Regions from separate parts of the Paenibacillus sp. FSL W8-0187 genome, predicted to be linked through region 1. Evidence: a T-box and tRNA genes for the amino acid it is inferred to sense, from the RefSeq annotation. Region 1 holds a T-box; the other holds one or more tRNA genes.
The links. A T-box is a leader RNA that pairs with one kind of tRNA and senses whether it is charged. The one in region 1 lies ahead of MKY48_RS08050 (valine--tRNA ligase), so its partner is inferred to be a tRNA-Val.

Region 1 (16,108 bases):
AGGCTGATCAAGAAAACATCTTGATCAGCCTGTTATACTTATCGATTCCGCTTGCTTTGCCTCCGTTCGAAAGACAAAAGCCCATGCAATCCCCTGCTGCAGCGAAGCAGCAAAGCATGCGCGCAATCCATTTACTTCTTGCCTTTAATAGACTCTGCTAAAGCAGCGCCGACTTTCCAGATATCGCCCGCCCCCATCGTCAGAACCAGATCGCCTTCTTTTACACGACCTTTGAGATCGTTCAGAACATCCTCTTTGGTAGGCAAATAGCGGGCACCGGCATTACTGTTCTGGACAATCAGCTCCACCAGCTTACCGGAACTGATACCCTCGATTTGCTTCTCGCCGGCAGGAGAATAAATATCGGTGATAATCACCTCATCGGCTTCTCCGAACGCGCGGCTAAACGCATCCAGAAGGAAAAAGGTCCTCGAATACCGCTGCGGCTGGAATACGGCAATAATCCGTTTGCCCGTAGCTTTAGCAGCACTGATCGTAGCCTCAATCTCCGTCGGATGATGCGCATAGTCGTCAATCACCAGAATGCCTTCTGCTTCACCAAGCACCTGGAAGCGGCGCTTAGCACCGTTGAACTTAACAATGGCCTCTACAATCGCTTCAAACGAAATTCCGCCCTTCAAGCAGCATATCACCGTAGCCATTGCGTTGTAGACATTGTGTTTACCCGGTACGGACAGTTCCACGGTGCCCAGCTCCATTCCGTTATGAAGCATCGTGAAGCTGACGTGACGGTCGCCGAGCACCAGATTCGTTGCCGTATACTCCGCATCGGCATGAATGCCGTATGTGGTCACATTGCATTTAAGGTCAGGCAAAATAGCCTGGATGTTGTTATCGTCCGCACAAACCACGGCCGTCCCGTCTGCCTTAATCTGGCTGAGGAATTGTACATAAGCTGCCTTGAGACGATTGAAATCCCCTTCGTAATTCTCCAGGTGATCGGCCTCAATATTCAGAACAACGCCGAGCCATGGGTGGTACTGAAGGAATGAACCATCGCTCTCGTCGGCTTCGGCCACCACGTGCTCGCCTTCACCGGCTTTGGCATTGGTGCCAACATTCATGATTTCACCGCCGATGATAAATGTCGGATCGACTCCGCATTCTTCCATCACGAGCGCAATCATGGATGAAGTGGTTGTCTTACCATGCGCACCCGCTACGGCGACTCCTTTGCGTTCGTTCAAAAGACGCGCCAGCATCTGCGCACGGTGAAGGACAGGAATGTTCAGCTTCTCTGCTTCGACCCGCTCCACGTTGTCTTTGGACAAAGCCGTCGAATAAACCACAAGGTCCGCGCCCTGGACTTGCTCGGCGGTATGTCCAATGTATATTTTGGCGCCCTTGGCCGCCAGCTTTTCTGTCAATTCTTGCGATGCCACGTCAGAACCCGTGACTTTATAACCCATCTCCAGCATAACTCTTGCAATGGCGCTCATCCCATAGCCGCCAATTCCAATAAAATGAACATGTTCCGATGTATTCAACAGATATCACCAACCTTTTTCAGAATCGGAAAGGCCCAGGAGGTTGGAACGCACGTCGGCAATCAGGTACAACGTGCCCGACACCACCCCAAGATCCTCCGCTTCCGTCCGTGACTTCAACTCTTCAAGTGCGTTTTTCCAATTTGGTTCTATGATGATTTGCAGTGTATGTTTGGCGTATTTCTCCCTTACCTGCTCTACGATGTCACCAAGCGCCTTGGCGTCCAGTTTCTTCCGGAAATCCGGTTCAGTCAGGATAAGCGTATCCACTATTGGCAGTATATGCTGCAAATACGATTCATGATGCTTATTTGCCAGCATTCCCATCATTAAGTTCAGTTTCCGATACTTATAGATCTGCGGCAAGCTTTTGGCCAAGGTTTCAGCCCCTTCGGGGTTGTGCGCACCATCGAGAACAATCCGCGGGGAGGACTGTACTTGTTCCAGTCTTCCCGCCCAGAAAGTATCCTTAAACCCTGTACGTAATTCTTTTTCATCCACGATAAAAGCCATGTACTGGCGAAGCACTTCCAGCGTCATCATGGCAAGCGCAGCATTGGCGCATTGGTGCTCGCCTTGCATCGAGATGTCCAGATCCATGTCCCGGAACGGGCCCTTAAAGCGGAAAGTCTGGCTTTCTTCATCCCCGCGCAGTCGCTCATAGGAGAATTGTTCATCTACGAGATACAGACTTGTACGGTTTTTTCCTACCGCTTGTTTCAGAATTTCGACAGCCTCAGGCTGAGTTACCGTACTCACCACAGGGACTCCAGGCTTGATAATGCCAGCCTTCTCCGTGGCGATCTCCTGAATGGTATCACCCAGAACGTCGGTATGGTCCATCCCGATATTCGTGATCACCGAAATGATGGGATGAACGATATTGGTCACGTCCAGGCGACCGCCAAGTCCCGTCTCCCATACCACTACATCCGGATAAGATACCTCGGCATAATACAGGATCGCAAGGGCGGTGGACACCTCAAACATCGTGGGCGATCCAAGCCCGGAGCTCGCCACTTCGGCTACAAGCGGCTCTAAGCCATTCGCGAGCGCCAGCAGCGTCTCTTCCGGTATGTCCTCACCGTTATACTGAAACCGATTGGTAAACTTCGTAATATAGGGAGAAGTGTAGGTGCCAACCGTGAATCCCCCTTGAAGCAAAACCTTTGTTAAAAAAGCGCATGTGGAGCCTTTTCCATTCGTTCCGGCCACGTGAATAAATTTCAACCGCCGTTCCGGATGGCCCAGCAGCTCCATCAATCGCTGAATTCTATCCATGCCAGGGCGGATTCCAAACGGAATCAGCCCATTAATCCAAGCTACCGCTTCCTCATAGGTAAGGAACGGAGCTACAGCTGCTGCTGCCGAATGATCAACCATCGTTCTCACCTTCTGGTCCAAGTTCATCTTGCCCTCAGCCTCTCAATTCTTCGATGCGTGCGATCACTTTACTGCGTTTGTCCGAGTAATCCACAAGCTTCGCCCGTTCTTCTTCAATCACCTTTTCCGGTGCTTTCGATACGAAACCAGGATTGTTCAGCTTCTTCTCCACACGCTCGACTTCGCTGTTCAAGTGCTGAATTTCCTTCTCCAGACGCGTGATCTCCTGAGCGATATCGATCAACCCGGCAAGCGGCAGATACATTTCAACACCTGTAACCACAGCGGTCATCGCCTTATCCGGCGCCTCAAGCACAAGGGAGGACTGATACTCCGACGTGTTGCAGAAGCGGCAAATATAATCCGCATTGCGATCAATAATGCTGGCAATTTGCTCGCTTACCGGCTTCAATTGCAGCTCCACTTTTTTGCTCATTGGTACGTTTACTTCGGCCCGGATGTTACGTACAGCGCGGATGACATCCATCAGCAGGTTCATTTCGGTAACGGCTTCCGTATTCTCAAACGCCTCATCATAGGTCGGCCATGAAGCCAACATCACCGTCTCGCCTTCATGCGGCAAATGCTGCCAGATCTCTTCGGAGATGAACGGCATGAACGGGTGGATCAAACGCATCGTGCGGTCCAGCACATAGGCAAGCACCGACTGCGTCTTTTTCTTGGCCGCTTGATCCTCGCCATACAGGGACAGCTTGGCAAACTCGATATACCAGTCACACAGATCATCCCAGATGAAATTGTAGAGCAGTCGACCGGTTTCGCCAAATTCGTAGGCATCAATTAGACGCGTAATGTCGCGGGAAGTTTCGTTCAAACGATGCAAAATCCACTTGTCGGCCGTTCCCAGCTCTCCGGAAATGTCGATATCCGCCGCCGTGAAGCCCTCCAGGTTCATGAGCGCAAAACGTGACGCATTCCAGATCTTGTTCGCGAAGTTACGCGCTTGTTCCACGCGTTCCCAGCGGAAACGAAGATCCTGACCCGGCGTACTGCCGGTCGATATCATATAACGCATGGCATCTGCGCCATACTGTTCAATAACCTCAAGCGGGTCGATACCGTTTCCGAGCGACTTGGACATCTTGCGGCCTTCGCTATCCCGGACCAGACCATGGATCAGCGTATCTTTAAACGGCATTTGATCCGTAAATTCAAGCCCTTGGAAGATCATCCGCGATACCCAGAACGGAATAATATCATAACCCGTCACGAGAACGCTCGTTGGATAATATCGTTTGAAATCCTCGCTGTCCAGATTCGGCCAGCCCATGGTTGTGAACGGCCACAATGCGGAGCTGAACCAGGTATCCAGCACATCCTCATCCTGTCTCAGATCATCCTTGCCAAGCTTCACGCGCGCTTCCTCTTCATTCATGGCAACAACTACTTCGCCCGTCGATTCGGAATACCAGGCCGGAATCCGGTGGCCCCACCACAATTGACGGGAAATGCACCAATCGCGTACATTCTCCATCCAATGCAGGTAGGTTCGCTCGAAGCGGTCAGGCACGAAGTTAACGCCCTTGCCGGATTTCTGCGCATCCACAGCTGCTTCCGCAAGCGGCTGCATCTTAACGAACCACTGCGTCGACAGATAAGGCTCAACCACCGCACCGGATCTTTCGCTATGGCCAACCTGATGGACATGATCTTCGATGCGGAGCAATACGCCCGATTCCTTCATGTCGTTTACGATCTGCTTGCGGCATTCGCTCCGGTCAAGACCTTGGTACTTACCGGCAAACTCATTCATCGTCCCGGATTCATCCATCACGGTAATTTGCGGCAGGTCATGTCTCTGACCCATTTCGAAGTCATTCGGATCATGCGCCGGCGTAATTTTAACCGCTCCGCTGCCGAAGTCCTTCTCAACGTACTCATCGGCAATAACCGGAATCTCGCGGCCGACAATCGGCAGGACCAATGTTTTGCCGATCATGTCTTTATAGCGTTCATCCTCCGGATGAACGGCTACCGCCGTATCGCCAAGCATGGTCTCCGGACGGGTGGTTGCTACGGTAATGGAGCCGCTGCCGTCTTTTAGAGGATATTGCAAGTGATACAAATGGCCGTTGACCTCTTTGTACTCCACTTCAATATCGGACAAAGCCGTGCGGGCAGCCGGGTCCCAGTTGATGATGCGTTTTCCGCGATATATGAGCCCTTTATCATAGAGCTTAACGAATACTTCCCGAACCGCGTCCGACAACCCCTCGTCGAGCGTGAAACGTTCTCTGGAGTAATCGAGGGACAGGCCGATCTTGGACCATTGGTCACGGATTGTATTCGCATATAGATCCTTCCATTCCCACACTTTCTCAAGGAATTTTTCACGTCCCAGATCGTATCGGGTAACGCCTTCCTCGCGAAGCTTCTGCTCAACCTTGGTTTGCGTAGCGATGCCCGCATGGTCAGAGCCCGGCAGCCACAGCGCATCATAACCCTGCATCCGCTTTACACGGATCAGAATATCCTGCAGCGTAAAGTCAAGGGCATGGCCGATATGAAGCATTCCCGTAACGTTTGGTGGAGGAATAACAATCGTGTACGGCTCCGCATCCGGTCGTTTGCCAGCTTCAAAGAAGCCGCCTTCCTTCCAGTACGGATACCATTTTTGTTCAGCTGCCTTCGGATCATACGTCGTCGGCATTTCTAACTGGGATTGGTTTTGTTTTTGATCCATATTTTCGTACCTCCGATACTGTTAATCAGTTTTGCCAACCCGAAATGTTTTAGCCTCCGGGAGTGGGCATGAATATCAATGTTTGGCATGAAACAAAAAAAGCCCTTCGTCCTCAAAGGACGAAAGACTGTTCTCTCGCGGTACCACCTTTGTTTCGTGCTTATAAATAATTCATCAACCGTGTCCTCCCATGAAGAACATGAAAGGCTTACGATCAAGCACGACACTTTACGCAGATAACGGCTGCGGCCGGCGAACTCTAACCAGGGTAGCAATCGATCCCTACTCTATCTCAAGTCCGCAACTCCGGGGTGACTTCGGCAAGCTGGTTCCTGCGGAATCTCACAGCGCTTGATAGCAATTCCGCTCTCTGAAGGCCATACCTTCCTACTCTTCCCGTTCAACGTTGTTCTAGCTTATGAAATACCTGTACATATTCTATTCAAATATACCGTGGTTGTTGCATATAGTCAATATTTCGAGTGTTTCCGATCGATTTAGACATCATACCTGCCAAATCAATAAATCTTATACATTGAAAAAGCAGGCCAAGGATGTCCTACCTTGACCTGCTTTTTCTTACGCAATTGCTCCCCCCACCGATTACTGGGGAATGTATAATACCTGTCCTTCTTCCACATTCTGCTCGGACATGCGGTTATATAACAAAAGCTCCCGCGGCGTCAGTTGATAACGCTCGGCAATCACGTCGAGTGTCTCCTCACGCTGTACAATGCACATCCGGACCTTGCGGAACGGCGTTTCCTCGCGGCGGTTACCCAGGAACAGACTCTTCCACTCCACATCCTCAGCCGAAGCCGAATCAACCAATTCCTCCGCCTCTTCTTCCTCGTCCCGAGCGACTTGATCCTGAACCGTTCTGCTCGATTGAAGCAATGAAGATAAGCCTACACCCGATGTGCTGTTTGTGCTGCTGTTCTTCGAGTTGAAGGCCACCTTTAACTCCGGTTTGGTCGGAACCTCTTCAACTTTAACGGAAACCTCCTCCGTTATATCATCCATATCCTCCAAAGGTACTGCTTCCTCAGCAAAAACAGGCTGGGTTTCCTCCGTTTCCGGTGATTCCAGCACCGGTACGGCTTCAACTTCTTCGCCCTTACGCTCAATGACACCAGGGAAACCGGCTGCTGAATCTTCCTGCACCGGCTCCGGATTGGAGGCAGCCCGTTCAAATTGCCATACACTTGGAATCGACGGCTCAGTTGCCTGAGTTTCCGTCTCGCTATGTAAGGCATATTCGACCGTATCCCGGGCTTCAGTCGCACCGGAAATGCTTAGGGTGCTGTCCGAGGCCTGTGAATCCCGAGTTTGGTTCTCGTACTGCGCCCAGGATGCCAGATACTGCTGTGTGCGTGCATCCGTCCCGGACTCTTGGGCTTGGGGCTGAGCCTCGTTGAAGTAAGAAGGTGAAGCCGAATTCGCGTCAGTGTTGGCTCCGCCTTGAAACTGGTCATACGGGTTGGCTGCGAACTGCTGCTCCCCGTTCGAATAATCTGTCGCTTCAGGAGCATGTACCACTGTGAATTCCTCATTGGCCCATACTTGGTCACGGGCTCCTGGAGCCGCCGCCTGAATTCCTTTGAGCGACAGAACTCCTGTAATGTTCAAGCTGCGCTTAGATAACAAATCCACGTCAAAATTCTCGATCTCGACCGCGATGTCATCCAATGATGATACCCGGTTCAGCGGGACCGTGATTTCGACCGGAATCCAGTGTTCGAGCGGCTCCGTCTCTCCGGCTTCGGTGTCACCTTTATACAGGCCTGCAAGAAGCAGATGACCCCGAAGCGTGGCCTGGTCCTGCTGACTGATCACCTGAATGTGCGGGATCAACTCCGCCTCTTCCAATTCATCGATTCCCGGCAAATCTTCCGTTAAATTAATACGCTCGTAAATATCGAACCGCAATCCGTAGGACTGGTCAAACACGGGAATGTCCTCCTTTTTGGCATATACTATCCGTGATCTGTTATCACGGCATGAGCCTAAGTTTTGCCACTCAATTTATCTATATGCCGAAAATAGGAGAGCATGACTTTTTTGCGAATTGTGCGTGAAAGTTACCGGTTCATTCAGGATTTTGCAAATTTTCTTAACGGCCTGCTGACTCTATGATTTGCTCTCTTAACTCCAACATATCCTGAGGCCAGGGCGCTTCCACCTCGATACTCTCGCCCGAGAGAGGATGAGTAAACAACAGACATTTGCCATGCAGCGCCTGGCGCGGGAACGTCTCGGGTCCTCCGTATAAGGAATCTCCCAGAAGCGGATGTCCCATATGACTTAGATGTACCCGGATCTGATGCGTACGGCCGGTTTCCAGACGAATTTGCAGCAGGCTGGCTTTTGGATACACTTCAGATGAGAGAATATGCGTGATCGCAGCCTGCCCGGTTAATGAAACCCGCCGGCGGCTTGCGTGATAGCGGTCTTTGCCTATCGGCAAATCGATTCTCTTCAGATCCTGCGAGACCCTCCCCTGAACGATAGCCGCATAAATCCGGACGATCTTCTTCTCCCGCATGGCCTCGTCAAGCTTTAGCTGCGCATATTCATTCTTGGCGTACAGTACGGGACCTGTTGTGTCCTTATCCAGCCGATGAATATGCCGGACTGCCGTATGAATGCCTTCGGCTTCGTAATATGCAGCTACCACATGATTCAGCGTTGTCTCCGTGCTCTCGTTGTCCGGATGGACCGCCATGCCGGCCGGTTTGTTCACGACCAGGCAGAAATCGTCCTCGTACAATACATCTAGCTCCTGCCATCTCGGTTCGATGCCGTAATCCCGATAAGGAAAAAGGACCAGCCGAAGCCGGTCCCCTCTCCATTGTATCCCTTGCTCATGATGAAGCTTGCGATACAGCTTCTCGGGCATACCGACCGTTCCCATAAGCCACTTGGCAGCAGCCTCGTTCCGATCCGGCTGACCTAACAGCGCCTTGCCCGGCGCCATCTCCAGCCATTCGCCGCGTTTGCTCCAATTGCCCCCGTAACTCATAGGCTCTTGAAGGCATTGTAGTTGGCTTCGATGGTGGCATCGATATCTTCCACCGTATGCGCTCCCGAGATGAACATGCCCTCGAACTGGGAAGGAGGTACGCTGACTCCCTCTTCTACCATCGCTGCAAAATATTGACGGAAACGATCCAGATCGCTTGTCTTGGCCGTATCAAAATTGACAACCGGCGTATTCGTGAAGAAAGGACATACCATGGACCCGATCCGGTTGATCGTAAGCGGAACCCCGAATTCCTTAGCGTTTCGCTCAAATCCGGCCTGAAGGCGAGCTCCCCGTTCCTCCAGCTGTTCATAGATAGCAGGCGTCAACAGTTTTAGAGTCGTGTAGCCGGCCGCCATGGCGAGCGGATTTCCGCTTAGCGTTCCTGCTTGATAGATCGGCCCTGCCGGAGCAATCTGATCCATCAGCTCACGCTTGCCTCCATAAGCACCGACTGGCAGACCGCCGCCGATCACCTTGCCCAGACATGTCAAATCCGGCGTAACGCCATAACGTCCTTGCGCACAGTTTAGATCCACGCGGAATCCGGTCATGACCTCGTCGAAAATAAGCACTGTACCATAATCGGAAGTGACCTTGCGGAGTCCTTCCAGGAACCCTGGCTGTGGAGGTACCACGCCCATGTTGCCGGCCACCGGCTCAACAATGACTGCGGCGATCTCTTCGCCGAACCGCTTGAAGGCAAGCTCTACCGACTCCAAGTCATTATAAGGAACGGCAATGGTGTTGGAAGCCACGCTCTCAGGGACACCGGGACTATCGGGAAGACCCAGCGTTGCGATGCCCGATCCGGCCTTGATCAGAAGGCTATCGGCGTGACCGTGATAAGAGCCTTCGAATTTGATGATTTTGCTGCGCCCGGTATAACCGCGCGCCAGCCGGATGGCGCTCATGGTAGCTTCCGTACCGGAATTCACCATTCGCACAACCTCCATCGACGGCACGCGCTCGCAGACGAGCTTCGCCATCTTCGTTTCCAACAGGGTTGGCGCACCAAAGCTGGTCCCCTTCGCAGCGGTCTCCTGAAGCGCTTCAACGACCTCAGGGTGCGCGTGGCCCATAATCAGCGGTCCCCAAGAACCTACGTAATCGATAAAGCTGTTGCCATCGATATCATATACGCGGCTGCCTTCTCCGCGATCGATATAAATCGGCGTTAGTCCCACAGATTTAAACGCACGTACCGGACTGTTGACACCGCCGGGAATGTATAACTTCGCTTCTTCAAAAGCAGAACGCGATAATTCTTCTTTCCGCATATCTTGGCTCATACTATGCACTCCTAACTCTTTAGTCGTTATTGGTTACTTGCTGCGCATCCAGCGTGCTGCATCCTTCGAGAAATACGTGATGATAATGTCCGCACCGGCACGCTTCATCCCCGTCAGCAGCTCCATCACAATCGCCTGCTCACTGATCCATCCCTGCTGAGCAGCCGCCTTAATCATGGAATATTCCCCACTTACGTTATAAGCGACAATCGGCAGATCAAACTGGTCTCTCAGCAATCTGACAACGTCAAGGTAGGCCATAGCTGGTTTCACCATCAGCATATCGGCGCCTTCCAGCACGTCCGTCTCCGCCTCGCGAAGCGCCTCTCTCACATTGGCCGGATCCATCTGATAGGTTTTACGGTCGCCGAACTGCGGAGCAGAATCGGCAGCTTCACGGAAAGGTCCGTAAAAGGCCGAAGCGTACTTAACCGAGTAAGACATGATCGGCACGTTATAAAATCCGGCTTCATCAAGTCCGGAACGAATGGCTTGAACAAAACCGTCCATCATATTGGAAGGTGCAATAATATCGGCTCCCGCCTTCACTTGGGAAACCGCTGTACGAACGAGCAGCTCCAGTGACTCGTCGTTTAATACATCGCCGCAGATGTGACCGTCACGCTCAAAGGTATGCACCATACCGCAGTGGCCGTGGTCGGTAAATTCGCACAAGCACGTATCAGCAATCACCAGGAGATCGGGATACCACGACTTAATGAGACGGGTAGCCTCTTGGACAATCCCGTCATCCGCAAAACCGGATGTGCCTACGCTGTCTTTGGTCTCAGGAATTCCGAACAGGAGCACAGCAGGAATGCCTAGACTTACGATTTCGTCTACTTCCTCTTTCAAGGTATCGAGCGAAAAATGATAGACCCCCGGCATCGAGGAAATTTCGGATTTCACACCACTGCCATAGGTAACGAAGATTGGCTGAACCAGATCCTCCGTATGAAGCACGGTCTCACGGACCATGCTGCGAATGCCGGCATTTTGACGCAGCCGACGATGGCGTACGATTGGAAAACTCATGACGTATACCTCCTGATGATGTAATTTTTGATCATGTATTTAAAAGATAAGGATATTATGGCGCAACGCGGCGTGGATCGTTCTCATTCCAAATGCACAAGGCCTTCACCAGACTGTCGATCGTCGCTTCCTCGGCGAGGAGGGATACGTGCAGACCGGCTTCCTCTGCCGTCTGGGCGGTCAAAGGTCCGATGCAAGCAATCGTCGATCCTTTTAACAGTTCGGCAGGATCTGCTACGCCCATCCCCTTCAGCGCCTTCAGCAGATTGGTAACGGTAGAGGAACTGGTAAAAGTAACGGCGTGAATGCCGCCATCTTGAAGCAGCTTCAACAGCTCATCATCGTCCTCACCACACAGCACGTTCTCATAGATCACGGCTTCCGTCACGAGCAGACCCATTTCCGTCAGCTTCTCTGGCAGCCACTTGCGTGCCAGATCGCCCCGAGGCAGCAGCACACGCTGACCAGGCTTGAGCTCTGAACCGTAAGCATCGATAATGCCTTCCGCCTGGTACCGCTCCTTAATGACTTCAGCGGCTATGCCGTAATTACCAAGAGCATGGGCTGTTGCTGGACCAACCGCGACGATGCGGGCAGAGGCTAGGGAACGAATATCGCGCCCATTCTCCTTCAAGTGGCGGAAAAAGAATTCGACTCCGTTCACGCTGGTGAAGAATACCCAGTCATACGTACTCAGCTTGTCCAGTGCTTGTTGAACGCCAGCAAGCACTTCGTCCTTCGAAGGCATGACGATGTCGATGACGGGAAATTCATAAGGCTCTCCGCCGAGCTCTTCGATTTGGGATACCAATGCACTGGCCTGGCTACGGGCCCTCGTGACCAGAATTCGTTTACCGAACAGAGGCAGCCGTTCTGCCCACTTCAGGTGCTCCCGCTGAAGCACCACCTGCCCAACAACGATGACGGCAGGCGGCTGAAAATCCGCTGCCTTGACTCTGTCCTCGATGTCCGCCAGCGTGCCCGTCAGCGTATCTTGCTCCGCTCGGGTTCCCCATCTAATAAGAGCCACCGGGGTTTCTGGCGGCCTGCCGTGTTTGATCAGTTGACGACTGATATAGCCGATCTTGGCCACACCCATCATAAAAATCAAAGTCCCCGTTGCATTGGTCACCTTATCCCATTGAATCATCCGGTCCAGCTTTTCGGGACTTTCATGCCCGGTAATGATGGATAAAGATGAAGCATGGTCACGATGCGTCACCGGAATCCCGGCATAAGCCGGAACGCTGATCGCTGAGGTGATCCCCGGTACAATCTCGTACAAGATGCCATGACGGTATAACAGCTCCGCTTCTTCGCCTACTCTACCGAAGATGGTTGGATCGCCGCCCTTTAAACGGACGACCTTCTTGCCTTCCAAAGCATAATCAACCAGTAGCTGATTGATCTGCTCCTGCTTCATCGTATGCCGATCGGGGAGCTTGCCTACATAGACCTTCTCCGCTCCGGGCTTCATCCACCGCAGCAGCCGAGGGCTGGCTAATCGGTCGTACACCACGACATCTGCCTTCTCAATGCATTCCTTGCCTTTAATCGTGATCAGGCGCGCATCGCCCGGTCCTGCTCCCACGAGATAAACCTTGCCTGCCATCCCCTCAACCCCTAACTTGTGCCAGTATCTTCTCCGCTCCTTTAGCTTTCAGCTTTGCAGCCACTTCCACTCCGAGCGATTCAGGGTCGGTTCCTTCGGCGCTTTCCTTCAATACGATTTCGCCGTCAGGAGAGCCAACCATTCCTGTTAATTGTATAACGTTTTGTGCTCCGCGGGAATCTTCGGCATCCACATTCTTCAGGACAGCGTAAGCCCCGATAGGCACCTGGCATCCTCCGTTCAGCTCGCTCAGAAACTTGCGTTCAGCCGCAACGGTTCGTGCGGTGACATCATCATTATAAAGTGAGAGCAAATGCAGCAGCTCAGCATCGTTCTCGCGGCATTCAATCCCGAGTGCGCCCTGGCCAACGGCAGGCAGGCTAATTTCAACCGGCAAGTACGATGTGATCCGGTCCTCCCAGCCCATGCGCTGAAGACCTGCGGTCGCCAGAATGATGGCCTGAAATTCACCATCCTCCATTTTGCGAATGCGAGAATCGATATTCCCTCGAATCCATTCGATCTGCAGATCCGGCCGATAGGCCTTGAGCTGGCTGGAACGGCGCAGACTGCTTGTCCCCACTTTGGCACCTGTAGGAAGGTCATCCAGCGTTGCCCCTTCTTTGGAGATCAGGCAATCACGAGGATCCTTTCTTGCCGGCACCGCGCCGGACACCAAACCTTCGGGCAGAACAGAGGGCATGTCCTTCATGCTATGAACCGCCATATCAATCTCACCGTCGATCATCGCCTGCTCGATTTCTTTGACAAACAATCCTTTGCCGCCTACCTTGGAAAGCGTAACATCCAGTATGCGGTCGCCCTTGGTGACGATTTTCTTGACGGTGAAGTCATAGTCCAGACCATGCTCCTTGGCTAAACGCTTTAAATCATCGATAACCTGTCCTGTCTGTGTCAGTGCCAGAGCACTTTGTCTACTGCCAACTACGATTGTGCGCATCTTTCATTCCTCCTGATTATTCGCAATCCACTGCTTGATTTTATCCTCACTCCAGGGCGCATAACCTTCGCGGCGGATCTCTCCGAGCATATCCATGCGGTATGCCTTGTGCAGCAGCCGTCTGCGTGCATCAGCAGACTCCACCTCTTCCCTAATTACCGAACGCATCCTATATAAAAAATCCAAATAATCCTCATACTCAGGCCCGAACTGTTCTTCGAGATCGTCGCGTATACCGCGTGCGGCCATCGGCCCAGCTCCTGATGTTGATACAGCCAGTGTAAGCCTCCCTCGCCGCAGCACCGTCGGGTTGATAAACGTCCCGGCCTCGCCGTTGCTGGCTACGTTAACCAACACGCCAAGACGATCGGCGTCCTCCGCTATCTTCAGGTTCAGCATGCTGTCGTCCGTTGCCGCATGAACCATGAACGCGCCTGTCAGATCGTCTGATTGATACTTCCGCTTCGTCCATCGAAGAACATTCTCATTGGCCAAACGTTGAAGTTTCTCGCTTCGTAGTATGGGACTTACAATATGTACGCTTGCTCCGGCATTCAGCAGGGTGTCGGCTTTACGTTCCGCCACCTTGCCGCCGCCGACAATCAAGCATAGACGTCCCCTGCAGTTCAGCAGGACGGGCACATAATGATCATCATATGCCATCTGCCATCACACTCCTGACCAACTATGGAAAGCGGACCACGTATTGAGAAAGAAATTCAAAATAATGAATCCATACCCGATTAAGGCCCATATGGCTGCTTCCCTGCCTGACCTTCTCCACAGGCGACGTTTGATGAAATAAACCAAATACATCGCAAGAGCCGTCAATGTAGACAGGACTTTGATATCCAAGAACAAGGTCCATCGCCCAGCCATGGCCACCGACATGACGGCCAAAATGAGCGACATGACCAGAATAATCGTTCCAGCCATCAGCGCTTTATAAGAATAAACATCAAGCTTCTCCAGACTTGGCAGCCTGCGGATCGTATCATTCCATTGCTTGTGCTTCAGTTTCCGGTGAAGGAACATATAAATCGCCGCAAACACAGCCCCGACGGTCAAAGCGGCGAAGCTGACACTCGCCAGGGCAATATGAATAAGCAAGAGACGATGTTCCGTCTCCCAGCTGTACAATGCATTGTCTCCCGCCGTGACCCATAAACGATTGACCAGCATGACGCTAAACCCGACGAGGTTCATTAACAGGACGGCAAATTCCGACCGCTTCAAATACGCCAGGGCAATCGAAGTAATCGATATGCAGAACGCCAGCAGGAACAGGAAATCAAACAGCGTAAACACCGGGAAGTGGAAATGTCCGCCTTCCATCGCTCTGATGCTGATTCCGGTGAATTGTAACAGTGCAGTAATAACAAGAAGCCCTGTGCCTATCCGCTTCGCCACCGAATTGCGTGAAACGCAATCCGAGATATAAAACAGAAGGCTCAGGGCATAGATACAAATGCCGGTGATATAAATTAAGTTTAACAGCATGGGTTTGTACTCACCCTCCTCAAAGGGTGGCTGGGGCTAGAGACACCTTAAGCGGTTTCTCTTCTGCCTGCTGATCTACAGCATTCTTCGTCCGTTCAGCTTTAACGGGTGCAGTTGCTTTCTTGTTGCGGCTGCGGGCTTCCTGCTCATTCTCATGGATCAGGCTTTCCAGCGCAAAGATTTGTGAAAAATAATCCAGTGCTTCACCGCCCTGCTTGCCGCCCGTCATTTCCTTAATCCGGTTAATGGGATCATGCATCATCTGGTTAACGATGCTCTTGGTCAAACGACGGATGACTTTTCGCTGGCGTTCATCCAGTTCTGGAAGCTTGTTGAACAAGCTTTCCATCGTTTCTTCATGAATGGTATTCGACTTCTCCTGCAAGGCCCGAATTGCCGGTCTGACACCGAGCGTCTTCAGCCATGTGTGGAATGCATCCATCTCTTCTTGAATCATTACTTCAATCTTCGCTGCTTCCACCCGGCGCATTTCCATATTGGTCTCTACAATGCCTTCCAGATCATCAATATCGTACAAGAACACATTGGAAAGTTCCCCAATCACCGGATCGATATCCCGTGGCACAGCAATATCAATCATGAACAACGGGCGGGCCTGACGTTTCTTCATGCTCTCTTTAACCCGCTCCGCATTCAGAACATATTCATTCGAGCCCGTAGAGCTAATAATAATATCGACTTCATGCAGCAAATTCTTGGCTTCGGCTATGGTGCACGGCGTCCCTTGGAACTTGCGTGCAAGTTCCTCCGCACGGCCAAGCGTACGGTTGGCTACAATTACTTCCGCAGCACCGTTGGCATAAAGATGCTTCACGGTAAGTTCGCTCATCTTGCCTGCGCCGAGAATCATTACTTTTTTGTCGTTAAACGTACCGAAAATCCGTTTACCCAGTTCCACCGCAGCATAGCTGACAGAAACAGCACTCTCTCCGATCGATGTCTCGGAATGAGCCCGCTTGCCGAGCGTAACAGCTTGCTTAAACAACATATTAAACCAAGTACCGGTGGCATTCTGCTGCTGCGACGTCAAAAAAGCATTGCGCACCTGTCCCAGGATCTGCGTCTCTCCA
Region 2 (16,108 bases), 470 kb from region 1:
CTGACATGGTATTCGATCCGATCCTGCTCAACCAACTGGTGAATGAGCGGGATTGTGAAGTGATTCTGCATGAATGTCAGCTGCAAGGCCCCGGCGAGGTTCATACGACACTGGATGAGCTGCTCAGCCTTCCTGAAGAAATTCAGGAACGCACCTATCTCATGCATTACAGTGATGAGGTCGAAGCTTTCATTGGCAAGACCGGAATCATGGAATTTGTGGAGCAGCAGCGGGTATACGAATTGTAGTTCAATATAGATGAATAGTTTATGAGGGTTCCCGGGAACACTAATTCCGGGAGGCGATCTATATGGATAATACACAACAAGAAGTCGTAGGCGTCCGTAAAAATGGCGACGGCGACATCATCGAACTGAAGCTGGATAACGGTAGTGTCGTGGACTACAAGACTGCACAACAGATGGCCAAGAATAAAGAAATCAAAAACGTGAACGTATTCCGTGGACGTGACGGAGATGAACATCTTCGTTCCAATGCGGATGGCGATCCCAGCAACAACCTGGATAATATGCCAAGCTTTTAATTCATGCCTAAAAAGACCTCGAGTCGATACTCGAGGTCTTTCCTTTTTAGAACGATGGGATCATCAGCCACCTTATAGTTAAGAAGATGCCTACAGTTCCTTTTTCATACGAACATGGGGAATGCCAGCATCATCAAACGGCTCGTCCGAAATCGTCTCATACCCCAGCTTGCGATAAAACGCCTCCGCCTGCACCTGGGCATCCAGCACGGAATACTGCAGTTTCAATTCACGCGCCTGCGTTTCCAATGCCATCATCAGCACACGCCCTATCCCTTTGGATCGGAATGGCTTACGTACCGCAATGCGCTGCATTTTGGCGGAGTCCTTATTGTAATAGGTGATACGTCCAGTTGCCGCGTACTGTCCCTCCGACTTGATCAGGACATGATGTGCATCGGAGTCCAGACGATCGTAATCATCAATCTCCAGGTCAATCGGAACCTTCTGTTCAAGCACGAAAACATCCTTCCGGATATCCAGCGCTTGCTGCAACTGCTCTTCGGTTGATACATTTATGATTTCTGCTGCCAATTTCAACACCTCTTTATGTAGAATCAATTCCTTGTAATATCGCAGATCGAAATATTATACAAAATAATCATTTTCCTGTATAGTATAAGCTAACGTTTTTTTGAAAGGAGCATTGCCTTTATGGGCATGGGAACCACGATATTTTGGGCTGTTATCATCTCAGCCATCATCATCTACCCTATCTTTTGGGCGATTAAAAAAGGTTATTCCCGCAAATGGGATGAGGAATAGCATCGGCCGTTTTACAGCAAATCGCCAGCTTGCCTGCCGGCGGTTTGCTCTGCTCGCTGTTCGAGCAAAAGGTAAGGATATTGGTATGACCGATTTGTTATAGACGTTGCTGCACCCATTACGGATGGAGATCGCGTAAGGTATCCACCGAATCCATCGGGGATACCGGCTCCAGTGCTCCGCTTCCCTGCTTAGAATATACGTCCTGATCTATCGAACGTCCGTAAACTTCAAGCATTACAGGCGCCGCAGGCCCATGTAGCGGCTCCAGCTGCACCGACGTTCTCTCCGGGATACTGCAACCGCTCCCTAGTACAGATACCCCCAGCAACGAGAGCACCAGACTGGCTCGATTAAAATGATGGAATTTCCCACCTGCCATGCCATTCACACTCCTCCATTGGCATAATCATGCTGTATTTAGTCTGAACCGGAATGTGATTTTTTATAACGAGAAAACCATTGACAGCCACACTGTCTGCTGGTAATATATGAATTACCTTTTTAAATATTTCATGATCTGTTAGCTCAGCTGGGAGAGCACTATCTTGACAGGGTAGGGGTCAGTGGTTCGAGCCCACTACAGATCATTACCGAAAACCCTTGATGCCATTGGCTTCAGGGGTTTTTCATTTTCTAAACCTATTGTCTATTTGGGTTGACCGAGATTCTCAGCCATATTCGTTCCGTCAGGAAGCATGCGTTCCCCTTCCTTTCCCGGGTCTCCAGGACAGAATATTATGTTCATTAAACACCCGAGGTTTTCCAGTCTCCAGACACGTTGCCCGTATCCGATGATCCCGAATACTGTGTATCTGTATTTTCCGTTGGGTGATATTCCCTTTCCTGTCTTCATATATGATTTCAATGGTTTGCTCCATGTAATTCTTAAACATCATGCCACCACCTCTAACCAGAACGTTTGTTTGTATTATATGCGAACATTCGTTCTTTTAGCAATGTCAATTTTACCCTGACTGCACTTGATTAAAGGAGGACGCAGCAATTTATAAATCCTGGTCATGATGACTACAGTTTAATTTGCATGATCATGCTTTGTTGATGTTGATAGTAAAAGAAAAATCCGGCACCTAGTAGGTACCGGAATTCAATAAACAGAATAATAATGGATTCATATTTAGAAAGGTTATTTCAAGAGCTCTTCGGGTGTATCACCACTATACACAAAAACAGGACTTGCAGTATTAACAAAGAATACAGCCACCACCGTAAGAGCAGATGCGATAAATGAAAATAAGCCATGCTTAGATTTGTTGATTACCGACACTTGACTCACCTCCCTTCAAATGAATTAGGCTCAGTGCCTGGATAAAGAATACTATGGATAATGTTGGTGATTGAATGAGAAAGTTCACCCCAACAATAATACAGCTAATTAGACGAAGTTTAGGATAATGTTTTCTTGGTATTCTTGATTGCTTGGCAATCTTACTAGGGGCAAATAAAACGACTAACAAAAAACTTAGGATGTTCAAAATTTGTGTAGGCAGTTCGCCTAAATCAACAAAAGACACTGCAGTAAACAAAGCAGTAGTAATAACAATACAACCAGCGCCAGTCTTAACGTGGATTCCTCCAGAGAACTGTCTTAGCAGTGCAAAACCGATCAAACCTGTAATAGCCTGCTTCATATGTCCGGTATAAATGGATAATAATAAAGTAAATGTAACAATAAATAGTATATTTAATAGAATTGCGATCGCATGCTTTAAAACTCCAACAGATGAAGGGTGTTCAGGCACTTGTCGTTTAATGCCTTCCGATATCCAAAGGGCGGCTCTTTCAATCATGAATTGTCACTCCTTTGATTGGATCGCATAAAATAAGAAAATACCAAAAGTTATACCAAAAAAGAGAAGAAGAAGCCATAACCGATTAAGATAAAATAATATCGCCAATAAGATCAAAACGACTACGATGAGGGAGATTAGTAAGATGTGCTCAAATTTAATACGCAACTTTTCGAGATCATATGTAAAACCTATTGCAAACTTATACATAATCCAAGAAATGAGTAAACCCGTCACTGACGATAATAGCTGAAGTACATAGCCATCTACTTCATTGTTGTGTGTAGCTTCGATTGAGCCATACAATGATAGCATGTAAAAGGCCTGAATTAGAGCATAAAACATATACCCCAGAATGGTACATATCGCCGACCAGATAACTGGGATCTTAATAATGGCAGAAAACAAGAAAACGAAGATCAGCACGGTAATGAGAGGGGCGAGAAAATCCAATTGAAGCTCGTTGCGCATAACGAAACTTTGCAAATTGGCAAGGATCATGACAATCAACGCCTGCCATATGTACTCTGTTGTCTTAAATCTAAGCAATGTCATGATTAGTGAATAAATCGCCAGTGTTTCAAATGTTGAAAACACCATAAACCAAATAACTTCCATTCAAAGATTTCCTCCCTACACCATAAGAAATGGTTAAATGTGTGCTACGCCACTTCCCGATGTAACCTGATTACACTGATGGTTATAACGTCCATAAATAAACGATATACCGACAGACCCTCAGTTTCTATCGAGTCGTCCTAATGATGCATGTTCTTGAGGTCAATTCCGATGGCGCCTGCCACTTCTTATATGTCTGGAAACTGTGATGGAAAATGCAAAAACAATAAACGTCGTTTTTAACCAAACGAAAACCAAGCATTAGTTATCAAGAATCCACGACCTTGTGAATATGACTAAGCCAGAATAAACTCAGATCCTACTATTTAACATCCTGACATCATCTAAGTTGATTATATAAGGCCCGGAAGGCATAACAACAGGTAATTAAATACATTAGTGGGGGAATCCATCATGGATTTATGAAATGAAGAGTGAAATAGAGAGTTAATTTGCTATATCTTCATTATATACGAACTTACGTTCTAGCTCAACCGCTTTTAAACGCAAGTATACAATGATCTGACAAAACAAAAGAAGAGGCATCCATTCGGATGCCTTCCCCAATTTACTTATACAGCTTGGCCCATGCCAAGCCATTCGCAACGAGCAGCGCGAGGATATAGGCCAACATACCATAAGGAATCGTGCTGCTTGCATAATGTAAACCACAGAGTCCACCAATAACAAAGAAGAATAACAATACCCACCAGCCGTCTTTCTGCTGCGCCATATTAAACGCTTGAGAGAACGGTGGATTGCGCAGAATTGCCTTGGCTGACAAGGGAATCAACACCAATCCGGTAAGGAGTATGATGAGAATATCCGGCATGATCCGAGTACCGAACACGATCAGAAACACGATCGCGTTCACAATGAACAGCGGCACGAACATTTTGATGGCAAAAGCCTTTAAAGCCCCTTTGTACAAAGGATTCATGCCTTGCATCGGGGCTGCGCCAAATAACCAGAAGGCCTTGGGCTTGCCGGAGAATTTCAGCATCATAACGACGGTGATAATCATGATGAGCATACTATGCAGTACATAGTACGACGATCCCTGGCTGATTTCCGCCAATGAGGAGTTACGGATCGTAGAGACAAAGAATAAATAAGGCAATAACACGGACAACCCAAGTGTAGGATACACCTTAAGTTTAAACTCTCTCTCGTTCTTCAGCATGCTGGCTGATAGTCGGAAACAAGCTTGCTCCGTGCGCGACCCGCATACCATTTTGGCCAAGAATCTGTCCAATCGCCCGCGCTCCCGCCCTTTTCCCGCTTCGCTGTGAGCCAGCTTCTCCAGATGCTGCTCGAACGAAGGAATATAACGGACATAGACGATCATAAACACAATCGGGACGAATACAGCCAGCAACGAGAGAACAGCCAGCCACCTGCTCCCCTCGCCAAACAACCACTCATACGGAGCCGCAAACCACACCGGCGGAAGCAGAATCTGCCACCAGGCTGGCTTAAATACCAGATGAAAATCAATCAGATCGAAGGAACGGATCACAAACTGATAGCCGATGGCCAGCGTGGCGGAAAGTCCAATCTGTACATAATTGATCAGATCCTTCAGTTTCTCTCCATCCCAATACTTGAGCAGCAACAGATAAACCAAGGAGGTGCTCACCAGAATGAGCATATTCATCAGTATTAACTCCAGGATATAGATCAGAAAGAACAGCACGCCATGCTTGATCAATCCCACGACCAGTGAGCCTGCTGAGAGCGCTCCGGTTAGCAGCAGCAAATAAATTCCTGCATGAATCGATCGCGCCAATCCGACCGTTCGACCGTCGATCGGCTTCGTCATCAAAATGCTGCGGTCGCGCACATCCAGCAGCACGGATGAGAAATCTGAAATCATGGAGCTCATAATCAGGAACATTAGGATCGCAGACAGGATGCTCATCGGCATTAAATATTCCGGATCGCTCCAGAACACAAACGGCGTCAGGACAAGCCCGATTAAGCCATACAGCCAGAGGGAGCTGACAAACAGGTTCTTGTCCTGCTCTTCTTTCTTCCGGTTGCTAGAAGATAATATGACGGGTGCGCGCCTCGAATCCATCAACAATTTGACATGGAGTATCCGGCGCAGCGTTTTATAGTCGACACCCAATCTCGAGATGATTCCCTGAAATCGATCCAGTATCTTCAGCATCCGAAACGATGAATCCGATCCCGCCATATCAGCTTCCCTCCCGAACGATCGATACGAACCGTTCTGCAATACGGGCATGGTCATGGAACCCCGTCAGCTGATTAAACACTTCTTCCAGGGACCCCTCATGGGAATGCTGCTGCAATTCTTTGAACGTTCCGTCCGCCACTACCCGGCTGTCAGCGAGCAGAATGATCCGGCTGCTGATTTTCTCAACGACGTCCATGATATGTGAGGAATAAAAAATCGTCTTGCCCTGGGCAGACAGCTGGGCCAGTACTTCCTTGACTACCATCACGCTGTTCGCATCCAGCCCGCTTAAGGGCTCATCCAGGAACAATAGATCAGGATCATGCAGCAGGCTCGAGATCAGCAGCACCTTTTGCCGCATTCCTTTTGAAAACGTAGCGATCCGTGAGTGATAAGCCTTTTCCATGTCAAAGCAATCCATTAATTGCTTCGCCTTATAATCCGCTGCATCATATGTAAGTCCGTACAACTCGCCTATAAAAGTCAAATACTCGGCTGCCGTTAACTGATCGTACAATTCCGCCACCTCAGGCACATATCCGATTCTCCGTTTGTAATCGATATTCCCATCGGAAATATCCTGACCGAATATGCGCACTGTCCCCGTGTACCCCTCAACCAGCCCAAGCATAATCTTGACCGTCGTGCTCTTCCCCGCGCCGTTCGGACCGATATATCCAATCATCTCGCCGCGGCGTACTTCCAAGTCGATACCGTTCAGCACATAACGATTATCATATTTCATGCGCAGGTCTTGAATCAATAACACTTCATTTTCAGACATGATATTATTCTCCCATTCCCTCATTGTCTTCACATACCTACCTTATTATGGAAGGGAGGGAAAATCAACCTTTTGACGCATATACTCGCTCTGCAATATCCCCATGTGTACAATGTCATGCCAGACGCCATTCCGGTACAAGCTCTGTCTGGAGCTGCCTTCCTGGACAAATCCGATTTTTTCATACAGTTTGATCGCGTTATGGTTGAAGGAAAATACCTGCAAGCTTACCCGGTGCAGATTCAGCTCCAAAAAAGCATAATCAAGCAAAAGCGTCATCGCTTCAAAGCCGTAACCCTTGCCCCAATAGGTCTTTTCGCCAATGTCGATGATACATTCCGCGTTCCGGTTCTTGGTATCGATATGAATCAATGACATGATGCCAATCGGTCTGCCGGTTTCCTTCAACTGGATCAGATAGCTCTTCGAGGAGGAAGAACCCAGGATCACCTGCTGAACGAAGTCCTTTGTCTCCTCCAGTTGATAAGTATCCAGGTTGGGACTGGTGGATTGCATCACTTCTAGGTCATTGCGCCAGGAATGGTACAGCTCCGCGTCGTTTATCGTCATTTTTCGACAAGCAAGTCTAGCAGATTCAAATAGCATTCAAAAAACACCCTTTCCATCATCATGGTTCTAGTGTTATCGGATTTAACATTGCATTGAGAGAATGTATGAAGGTTTCCAACTGCTCCGGCACGCAAGTCACCGTCGGTCCGAGTTGGAAGGTATCCAGCATCAGTCCGTTCAGAAACGAAATCATATAACGTGCTATGGCTTCCGGTTCCAATCGCGGCCGAAACTCCCCTTGCTGTTGGCCCTTTCGAATGACCCGGCCCATGGCCTCAACGGTCAGCTGATAACGTTCAGTTATATAGGGATACTCCTTCTTGGCATGAACATAAGAGGAAGACAGGAAAAATTCCGCCCTGGCCAATACAAGTGAATGCTGGATTAGCGAAATATCACCCTGCTGTTTCTGAACCCAGTCCATCAACTGATTCCATATCGGATATTGCGGATCCGGTTCAAAAAAACCGAGCGTCTCTTGGTCGTCAAAACGCAGAACCTCTATAAATACATGCTCCACATTATCAAAATACGCATACACGGCTCCGCGGGACATGCCCGCTTCATCCATAATGTCCTGCATCACGGTGCGGGTATAGCCCTTTCTGATAAAGACGCGCCTGGCTGCCGTCAAAATTTCAAACTTCTTCTCCCGTTTATATTCCTCACTAACCCGTGGACACATAAGTCATCCCTCTCCCGCCTTTAACATCAATATCGATTCCATGAACTTCACCTCAATATAAACGACATAAGTGTCTTTTTTAACTCATTTCATCATAAACGACATTAGTGTCGTTTTCAAGTGGTTGCTATAATGAACGCGAAAACCCTCTTGAAGAAATCCCTTCAGGAGGTCATTTGCGTACAGCCAAGCCACGATCCGATATTCGATAGAATGTCCCCTCCGCGCCCTTATATCTCTCTTTGAAAACAACTTGTTCTATTTTTCGGCTTATGCACATTTCCGTCAACATTCGCGAATAGCTGCATATATATGGGGGAGAACGAAAAGAGGTGATCGGACATCATTAAGGGCATCAGCCGCATACTGATCTTCACCTTACTGCTGGTTTTCTTTTTCCCCGCCGTATCCCAAGGCGCTTCCGGACAGAAGCTGGACAGTAAGTACACCAAATACGCACAGTTTATTGTCATTGATAAATCCACCAACAAACTGACGTATTATGAAAAAGGTAAGGTCATAAAAACATTTCCCGTCGCTACAGGCAAAAAACCCTCCTATACACCGGAAGGCCTGTTCAGAATTCACGAAAAAGTGAAGAACAGACCTTACTACAAGGAAGGCATCAAGGGAGGAGACCCGCGCAATCCGCTTGGGGATCGCTGGCTCGGCATTAATGTGAAAGTGAACGGTAGAGTTAGCTACGCGTACGCCATACATGGAAACAACAACGCCAACTCGATCGGCAAGTACGTGTCGGCAGGTTGTATACGGATGCATAATAAAGACGTACGCTGGCTTTACGACAAGGTGAAAATGAGTACCCCCGTCCTCATCCAAAAATAAGAACGCAAAAAGCCAAACACATTTCATGTGTCTGGCTTTTTTAAATTGGACGCATAGGAACCATACTCCGCTCCATTCCTCAAGTTCATTCCAATTTTTTGAATACCAGGTATGTAACCATCTTGTATAGGATAACTTATCATTATATTTGTTATCAACCATCTAAGGGGGGATTCACATGGACATCCATTCGGAGGAATATAAAATTGCCTCACTCAATGGGAATGAAGGTACCTTGAAAGCGATTGAAGACGCCGAGACCAAGATTGCCGAGCTTACAGGCAAAGATATCACCCTGATTGCTTACGAGAAAGACCAAAACCAAGGGAAAAATCAATAATTAAGCCGAGTACAATAAAGAGCTGCCCTCCAGCCGTCCGCAAAGACCTAGGGAGAGCAGCCTTTTCATTATATATATTTCAGAGCGTTCAGGAATTGCCTGTCATTAGGCAAGAGGAGTAAAGCCCGATCCCTGTAATTTCGGAATCGGGCTTTGCTGGACCGGGATGTACAACAACATTCCCAGCACTATATCATAATAAATTCTTACTTGACCGAAACTTTAACTCCCAGTGTTACGATTTCGTGAGGCTTAACCGGCTGCGTGAAGCTTCCATCGCCATCAAAGCTTTGAACCGCTCCCTCTACTTCCAGAATAGAGCTCTTATACACACCCTGGGAAGGTAGAGAAGATTTCAGCTTCAGCTCAGTATCCGTGCCTGCCATATTGAACCAGCGCAGCATCAGATCCCCGGTCTTCGGATTCACTTTCAGGGAAGAGAACGCAAGTTCTTCATGGCTCCATTCAAACGGTGCGGAAGTCGATGCGACAGCGCCGGCATGGACCCCGGTCTGTGCAACCGTCCATGGGATTTGGAATTGGTAAGCCTCGGCGTATGCGCCTGACTTCATGCCGTCGCCCTGATGCGGAATGACCTCCATACGTACCGTATGCACGCCGATGCACTGAGCTTCAGGCGTAGGGAAGTACCCCCAGTCACCGAGCTCGCCTACGGAACGAAGCAATGTAACAGCGATGGTATTCCGGCCGTCACGCAGGACTTCATATTCATTCAAGCCCTGGTTAGCTACTGTCAATCCTGCAGTAGCTGTCGAGACATCAACGAATGCCTGTTGATGAGCGGTATAGCTTGGATTCTCCCATTCGGCAGCAGGTTCATTATCCCGAGTTGCCACTTCAAACATGGAATCCACGTTATGGGACGATGCCAGCAGATCCGTTGGGAACAATGCACGCACCCGATGATCCTTCGCTTGATTATCCATTGTCGCTTCGATCTCCACGCCTTTACCGCTGCGGTTCAGACTGATTACGGTACGAATGCGCATTGGCACCATTTCGCTCGATCTTTGCGCTTTGCGGTTCGGATAATAGATGAGCTCATGCTGCTCTTCATCCAGCTTGCTGTCCGCCATAGCCGGAATGGACCAGTTATGAACGATTTCAATGGATGCGCGGTAAGGCGTATCTTCCAGAACCGAAACTTGGGCGGTTTGGCCCTTCGTGGTCAATGCTGCTTCGCCATCCGGCTGTTTGTACATATATTCATTACCGATATCTCCGGTATTTTCATAGACGCCCAGATCCCGGTATACTTGTCCGTTCTTTTTATCCGTCAAGGAGAAGGAACCATCCTCAGCGATCTCAATCTTGATCAGCTCATTCTCCATCACATTGGACTTACTAATTAAGGATGCTACCTCGGCAGGCTTCACTTCGCTCTTCACCCAAGCATAAGTAGTTAAGCCCATTGCTGGGATCGCGTTTGCCTCGAAGGTAAGTCTCACACGGCGGCACATATACGGCTGGCGGAAACGGTCGTCCGGCAGATCGTACCCGAACTGAAGACCCAGATCCTCAACGGTGCAAGGCACAGCTTGACCTTGTGCGTTAACCAGCACACGGCCGGACAAGTCGATTTCCTTCATCCGGCGGCTGGTTTCCTCCAAAGAGTAACCTTCCCGGAAATAAAGGCGTTTCGCGTCCAGCTCAATGCTGACCGTACCGCTGCGGCTCCATCCCGTCGTATTGAAAACAACAAGCGGCAGCGGATCGGATCCCCATTGTTCGAAGGCGGTTGTGTCAACCGCATCGGCAATGACGCGAACGCTATCGTCCACGATATTTTCAGCCACGTGTGCGCTTTTCTCAAAGCGGGTCACCATCTCGCGGTGAACTTCGTCCACGCTGCAGCCGCAGATGCTGTCATGCGGATGATTCTGCATCAGCGTCTTCCACGCATAGGTGAACAGATGATGCGGATACTCCTTGCCGAGCAGGCTGGCGTAGGATGCAAGCGGTTCGGCCACTTTTTCCAGCAAGGTCTGGCCCCGCTGGTTCATCTGCTTCAGGTATACGCGTGCCGAAGCGGTATTCACAAGTGTACCCCATCCATCGGTACGCTGACTGCGCAGTTCTCCTTTTACGGAGGAAAGATCTTGCGGCAGCTTCTCCCGAACGGCTGTCAGGTAATCGTCAAAATTGGAATGAATGAATTCCGTATCCGGATACAGCTTCTTCGCTGTACGGATGCCTTCCGGAAGATCGGTCTGTATCGGCTGATGGTCACACCCGTTCATATAGAGCAGCTCAGGTGTGGAAGCATACTTCTCGGCATCCGCCAGCTTGCGGTCCCAGAATGCCTTCGCTTCCGCTTCATCAACGGGAACCTCGTTACCGTTACTGTACCAGTTGGCAAACAGGATGCCCAGCACCTTGGAGCCATCCGGGCCTTCCCACATCAGCTCTGAGAATGAAGACTCATAGCCGCTGTCGGAGACGGTATTGTTAAAGCCCGTTGGCTTTACGCCCCGGCCGAAGAAGGCATTATCAATGCCGGACTGCAGCATCAACTGCGGAATTTGGCCTGTAAGTCCAAATGTATCCGGGAAATAACCGATTTTGGCAACCGTGCCATATCGCTCGGCATCCTGGTGTCCTATCTGCATATTTCTCACGTTAGCTTCACTGCTCGTGAGGTAGGCATCCTGCAAAATGTACCATGGACCGATAATGATACGTCCGTCCGTGATCAGCTTCTCAAGCTGCTCTTTCTTCTCAGGTCTTACCTGCAAATAATCTTCGATAATAATCGTCTGGCCATCAAGGAAAAAGCTGCGGTATTCCGAGTCCTTCTCCATCGTCTCTAGCAAGCTGTCCATGAGCTCGATCAGCCGCACATGGTGCTTTTCATACGGTAAATACCACTCGCGGTCCCAGTGAGTATGCGAAATAATATGTGCTTTTCTGGATTGATCCATCTCTGCTTAGTCCCCCTTATGTTAGCCCTTCGATACTGTGATTTCGACCTCATCCGGGCGGTACACCGATAACAGGTCACCGCTTGCATCTACTGCAAACAAGATCGAACGATCCGCTTCCAGCACGAATGAATAGATGAGTCCTGTTGAAGGATCCTTTACCTCGACGTTCGTGTCCCACGATTGCTCCGAGCCGAATACGAAGAGTGCTCCTTCTTCAAACGTTACCTTGCGTCCATATACGCCGGAATGTTCTCCGCCTTGATTCCAGATGAGCCCTGTGTCGGCAGCAGATAGCTCCAATGCATACCGATATAAAGCCGAAATGGTGTCGATTCGATCATTCAATTCAACAGGAAGCGGGCTCCAGAGAAGACGTCCTGCCCCAAGCTTCACGTCCACGATGGAATCGCCAGCCATATCGGCCGGTTTCGCCCCGCTGCCTGCCGGAATTTCTTTGGTCAGCTCGGCAATCTTCCGATGTCCATACGATGCAGACCATGTACGGTCCCCAATGCGCAAGCTTTCTTCCCGGCGCACATTCGCCAGCTTCCGCTCGCCCAGCTCCTCTGTCATTCGATCGACCTGATGCCAATATGCATCCAGACCGATTGGACCCGTCAGAAGCAATGTAGCTCCCGTTTCCTTCACGATATCCATCAACTCAGCAAACGCCTGGTCATCGACATTGTGCGCGCTCGGCAGAATGATGAATTTCACCGGATGGTTACGCAGCGAGCTTAAATCATACTCCCCGACAGCACGGAACGGCACGTTCAGCTCGTAAGCAAGCGCGCGCGTCGCCTTGGTCGTCGCTTCAAAAGCGAGCTTCCGGTTCGAGAAATCGTTCGAATAAGGGAAAATGACCGCGGTTTCTTCCAGCTTCCGGCCTTTAAACATGTCCCGGATGTCTTCCATGAAGGCACCGAAATCATACGACACATCCGCTTCCGGTTTCTCCGTGCCGTCAGCGCGGACAGCTCCGATATGCGATTCATTGGCATTATCCATGTAGAAATTCGTGTTCCAGATCCAATGAATGGCTCCAGCGCCTCCTGTGGAGAAGGCGTAAGCATACTTGCGCTCCAGCAGATTCCGAAGCTCGGCTTCGCTTCGCTTCGCCCGGCCATCCGGTGTCTCCACGTACATGATGCCTGTTTCCTGAATCAGGTTCGGTTTATCCGGCGTTTTGGCAAATATGCCATCCCAGATCAAATAGTCGTTGAACCACCAGGAGTGAACCGTCGTATAGTCTACGGCTTCGGCATAGAAGAACGGAGATGGACGCTGTGCCCCAAGGGCCTCGTCCTGTCCAACGGTAACCATATGATCAGGGCATACCTCTTTGATATCGTCATATAACTCCTTGGCCCAGCGGTTATGCATGTCCATCGAGAACAGTGCATAATCGAGCCATTGTGTGCCTTTTTTCCCTTGATGCATGTCTTGAACATCAAAATTAATGACTTGAGGTTCCGGCGGAACCACGGAGTCAAAACCCGGCAGCTGATCCGCTGTCATATTCCAACGTTCCTGCAGACGCTCAATCGAACCATGACGCTTTTTCAGCCATTCGATATAAGCTTGTTTCTCAAACGGATCCTTCGCGGAACGCGGGCCGTCCGAGAAAATCTGCGGCGGATCGAACATGGATGGCTCATTAATCAGATCCCAGTCCACATTCTTCGTATCTTTATGTCTACTAATGATGGAACGTATGAAACGCTTCTGCGCTTCCACGCTTCGCGGATCGAGGTAAGGATTTTGGCCTTCCCAAGTCTCCGGCGTGAAGGAGAAGAACGTGAATGTTACCTGCAAATCATGCTTCTTCGCCGTTAACAGGAAGGCGTCAATCGAACGCAAGACCTCTTCGGATGCATGCCCGTCCACCTGCATAATATTGCGGTACGCGGTCCAGATCCCGGTACGAATCCAATTGATGCCCGCACCCCGCATTTGCGCCATATCGCGATCCCACACATCCGTATTCGGAAGGAACAGGAACTTACGCGCTACATCGGACGTCATGTAAGTCATCCCGACAACAGGCAGTGGGCGACCATCCTTGATGAAGTAATCCCGATTGCAGGTTACAGGCGTACCCGCCTGCAAAAGCTCGGAATCCGCTCCCCAGAACCCTTGTCTCAGCCTGCGGATTTCTCCATCCGGCCCTTCGACTTCACACACCACCCGATAAGACCCTGGCTTGATATCCAGCATAACCGGAATGCGCTGTACATGAAATTGTCCGGTCACATCCACCTTCACGGAATGATTCCATGATAAGGATTCATCTTGGTCGTGTTGGACGGAGATGCGGAACGTCCAGCTCTGCGGCTCTTGTTCGGAAAGTTTCCGGCCAAGCCGTTGTGCCTGCAGGGTCAGGATCGCACGCTCGCCAGACTCATAGGTCGCATAATTCGGCTTGATCCACAGCTCGGTAATCCCCTTCGCACAGAATGCCGCCCAGCTGCGCACCTCTTCGCCTCCATCCTGTTCCCAGAATGAAGCAGAGAGAGGCTGATTCACAAACAGCCAGCGTCCGCCCAAGAATGGCCCGCCGACATTTTCCCACAGAACGACAGGAGCCGCGACTTCTCTTCCCTTCGCTGTGCTCCCCTTAAGGAGCGGATAAATCCGCGTATCCATCGGCCCGGCCGATCCCATCTGATGCGGCAAATCACTGCTTTTGGTGACATGTGGAACCAGGTTCCACGTTTCGTTTATGGATAACCGCTCCCGGCTGCTCTCCATAAGGGGAATAACGTCACTGGAAGTCAGATGGTCGACGCGTCCGCTGTCCACTGGCAGCGCTTCATGTATGTGGAGCTGCTGATGGTATGCCGTCTGTTCGTGCTCCACCACCCAAACGCCGTCCTCCATGCGGACAGGACGCTTGAAAGGTGCGCCCCCAATGCTGACCAAGCCGCCGCCATTTCTCAGAAAGTCCAGGATCGCTCTCCAGGCGCTTTTCGGGAAGTAAGGCGCATGCAAATTGACAAAGCTTGCGCCCTGTCCTCCTGCAGATTCCAGTGCTTCAGCCAAATTCTCAGCGCGGCACACGACATCGAATGCATTCAGAGCCGCCGCGCTAGCCGGCAAACCGGCAGCTTCTGCTGCCGGAAAGGACGGATCATAAAATACAATCAGACGCCCGCTCATAGAATCCCTGCTTTCATCGCCTGATACACCAATTGCGAGAAGAGGCTGTTGGACCAGGCAAACCATGATCTGGTGAAAACTTTCGGATCGTCGGCATGGAAGCCTTCGTGCATAAATCCGGTATCGGCATCGGTTGCTTCCAGCAATGCAATCATCTGCAGCTTCTCTTCTGCCGTTTGTGCCGTAATTCCCTGCATGGACAAGGCCATATGCCAGATATAATCCGGCGGCGTATGCGGACTGCCGATTCCTTTGGCAACAGCGCCTTCGTAGTAGAAAGGATTTTCTTTGCTTAGCGCAAACCGTCTGGTGTTTTGGTAGATCGGATCATCTGCAGAGCAATAACCCAGATAAGGAATGGACATCAATCCAGGTGTTCCCGCATCATCCATCAAGCAGTAATTTCCGTAACCGTCTGTTTCATAGGCGTAAATCGGTCCAAACTCCGGATGACGGTAAATGCCGTACAACTGAATTCCGTGATCCACGTCGGCTTCGAGTCGTTTCAGTTCATCCAACAGCTTCATATCCCGGAATACCCATTCCGCGAATTCCTGCATTTGACGCAAGGCGACAACGGCGAACATGTTGCCTGGAATATTGTAGTGGAAATCGCAAGCGTCATCACTTGAACGGAAGCCGGACCAGATCATGCCCGTATAATTCACCGGCATGCCGAGCCCGTTATTGCGCAAGGAATCCGTTGGAATTCCGTTATCCCGTGTGAAACGGTAAGGCGATTTCTCGAAATGGTATTGTTCCGTTTTAAACAGCTCAATAATCTTAATCATAGCCGACTTGAAGTTGGCGTCAAACACATCCGTAAGGCCGGTTTCCT

Region 2: it encodes a tRNA-Val, which carries the amino acid that the T-box ahead of MKY48_RS08050 (valine--tRNA ligase) is inferred to sense. The anticodon was not compared.

The regions. Positions count from the first base shown of each region.
Region 1 is NZ_CP150206.1:1,849,797-1,865,904, reverse strand. It holds gene murC (UDP-N-acetylmuramate--L-alanine ligase) at 132-1,508, opposite strand; gene MKY48_RS08055 (folylpolyglutamate synthase/dihydrofolate synthase family protein) at 1,515-2,918, opposite strand; gene MKY48_RS08050 (valine--tRNA ligase) at 2,926-5,595, opposite strand; T-box leader at 5,708-6,008, opposite strand; gene MKY48_RS08045 (LysM peptidoglycan-binding domain-containing protein) at 6,199-7,545, opposite strand; gene MKY48_RS08040 (RluA family pseudouridine synthase) at 7,709-8,617, opposite strand; gene hemL (glutamate-1-semialdehyde 2,1-aminomutase) at 8,614-9,909, opposite strand; gene hemB (porphobilinogen synthase) at 9,943-10,944, opposite strand; gene cobA (uroporphyrinogen-III C-methyltransferase) at 11,000-12,556, opposite strand; gene hemC (hydroxymethylbilane synthase) at 12,561-13,517, opposite strand; gene MKY48_RS08015 (NAD(P)-dependent oxidoreductase) at 13,521-14,180, opposite strand; gene ccsA (cytochrome c biogenesis protein CcsA) at 14,187-15,017, opposite strand; gene hemA (glutamyl-tRNA reductase) at 15,037-16,108, opposite strand, start outside.
Region 2 is NZ_CP150206.1:2,324,068-2,340,175, reverse strand. It holds gene MKY48_RS10340 (MBL fold metallo-hydrolase) at 1-248, shown strand, start outside; gene MKY48_RS10335 (DUF3892 domain-containing protein) at 311-544, shown strand; gene MKY48_RS10330 (GNAT family N-acetyltransferase) at 635-1,078, opposite strand; gene MKY48_RS10325 (hypothetical protein) at 1,428-1,691, opposite strand; tRNA gene MKY48_RS10320 (tRNA-Val) at 1,827-1,899, shown strand; gene MKY48_RS10315 (hypothetical protein) at 1,999-2,205, opposite strand; gene MKY48_RS10310 (cyclic lactone autoinducer peptide) at 2,457-2,534, opposite strand; gene MKY48_RS10305 (accessory gene regulator B family protein) at 2,575-3,120, opposite strand; gene MKY48_RS10300 (hypothetical protein) at 3,127-3,738, opposite strand; gene MKY48_RS10295 (hypothetical protein) at 4,307-5,938, opposite strand; gene MKY48_RS10290 (ABC transporter ATP-binding protein) at 5,940-6,725, opposite strand; gene MKY48_RS10285 (GNAT family protein) at 6,771-7,331, opposite strand; gene MKY48_RS10280 (TetR family transcriptional regulator) at 7,354-7,980, opposite strand; gene MKY48_RS10275 (L,D-transpeptidase) at 8,323-8,826, shown strand; gene MKY48_RS10270 (hypothetical protein) at 9,005-9,166, shown strand; gene MKY48_RS10265 (alpha-mannosidase) at 9,373-12,108, opposite strand; gene MKY48_RS10260 (beta-galactosidase) at 12,130-15,270, opposite strand; gene MKY48_RS10255 (glycoside hydrolase family 125 protein) at 15,267-16,108, opposite strand, start outside.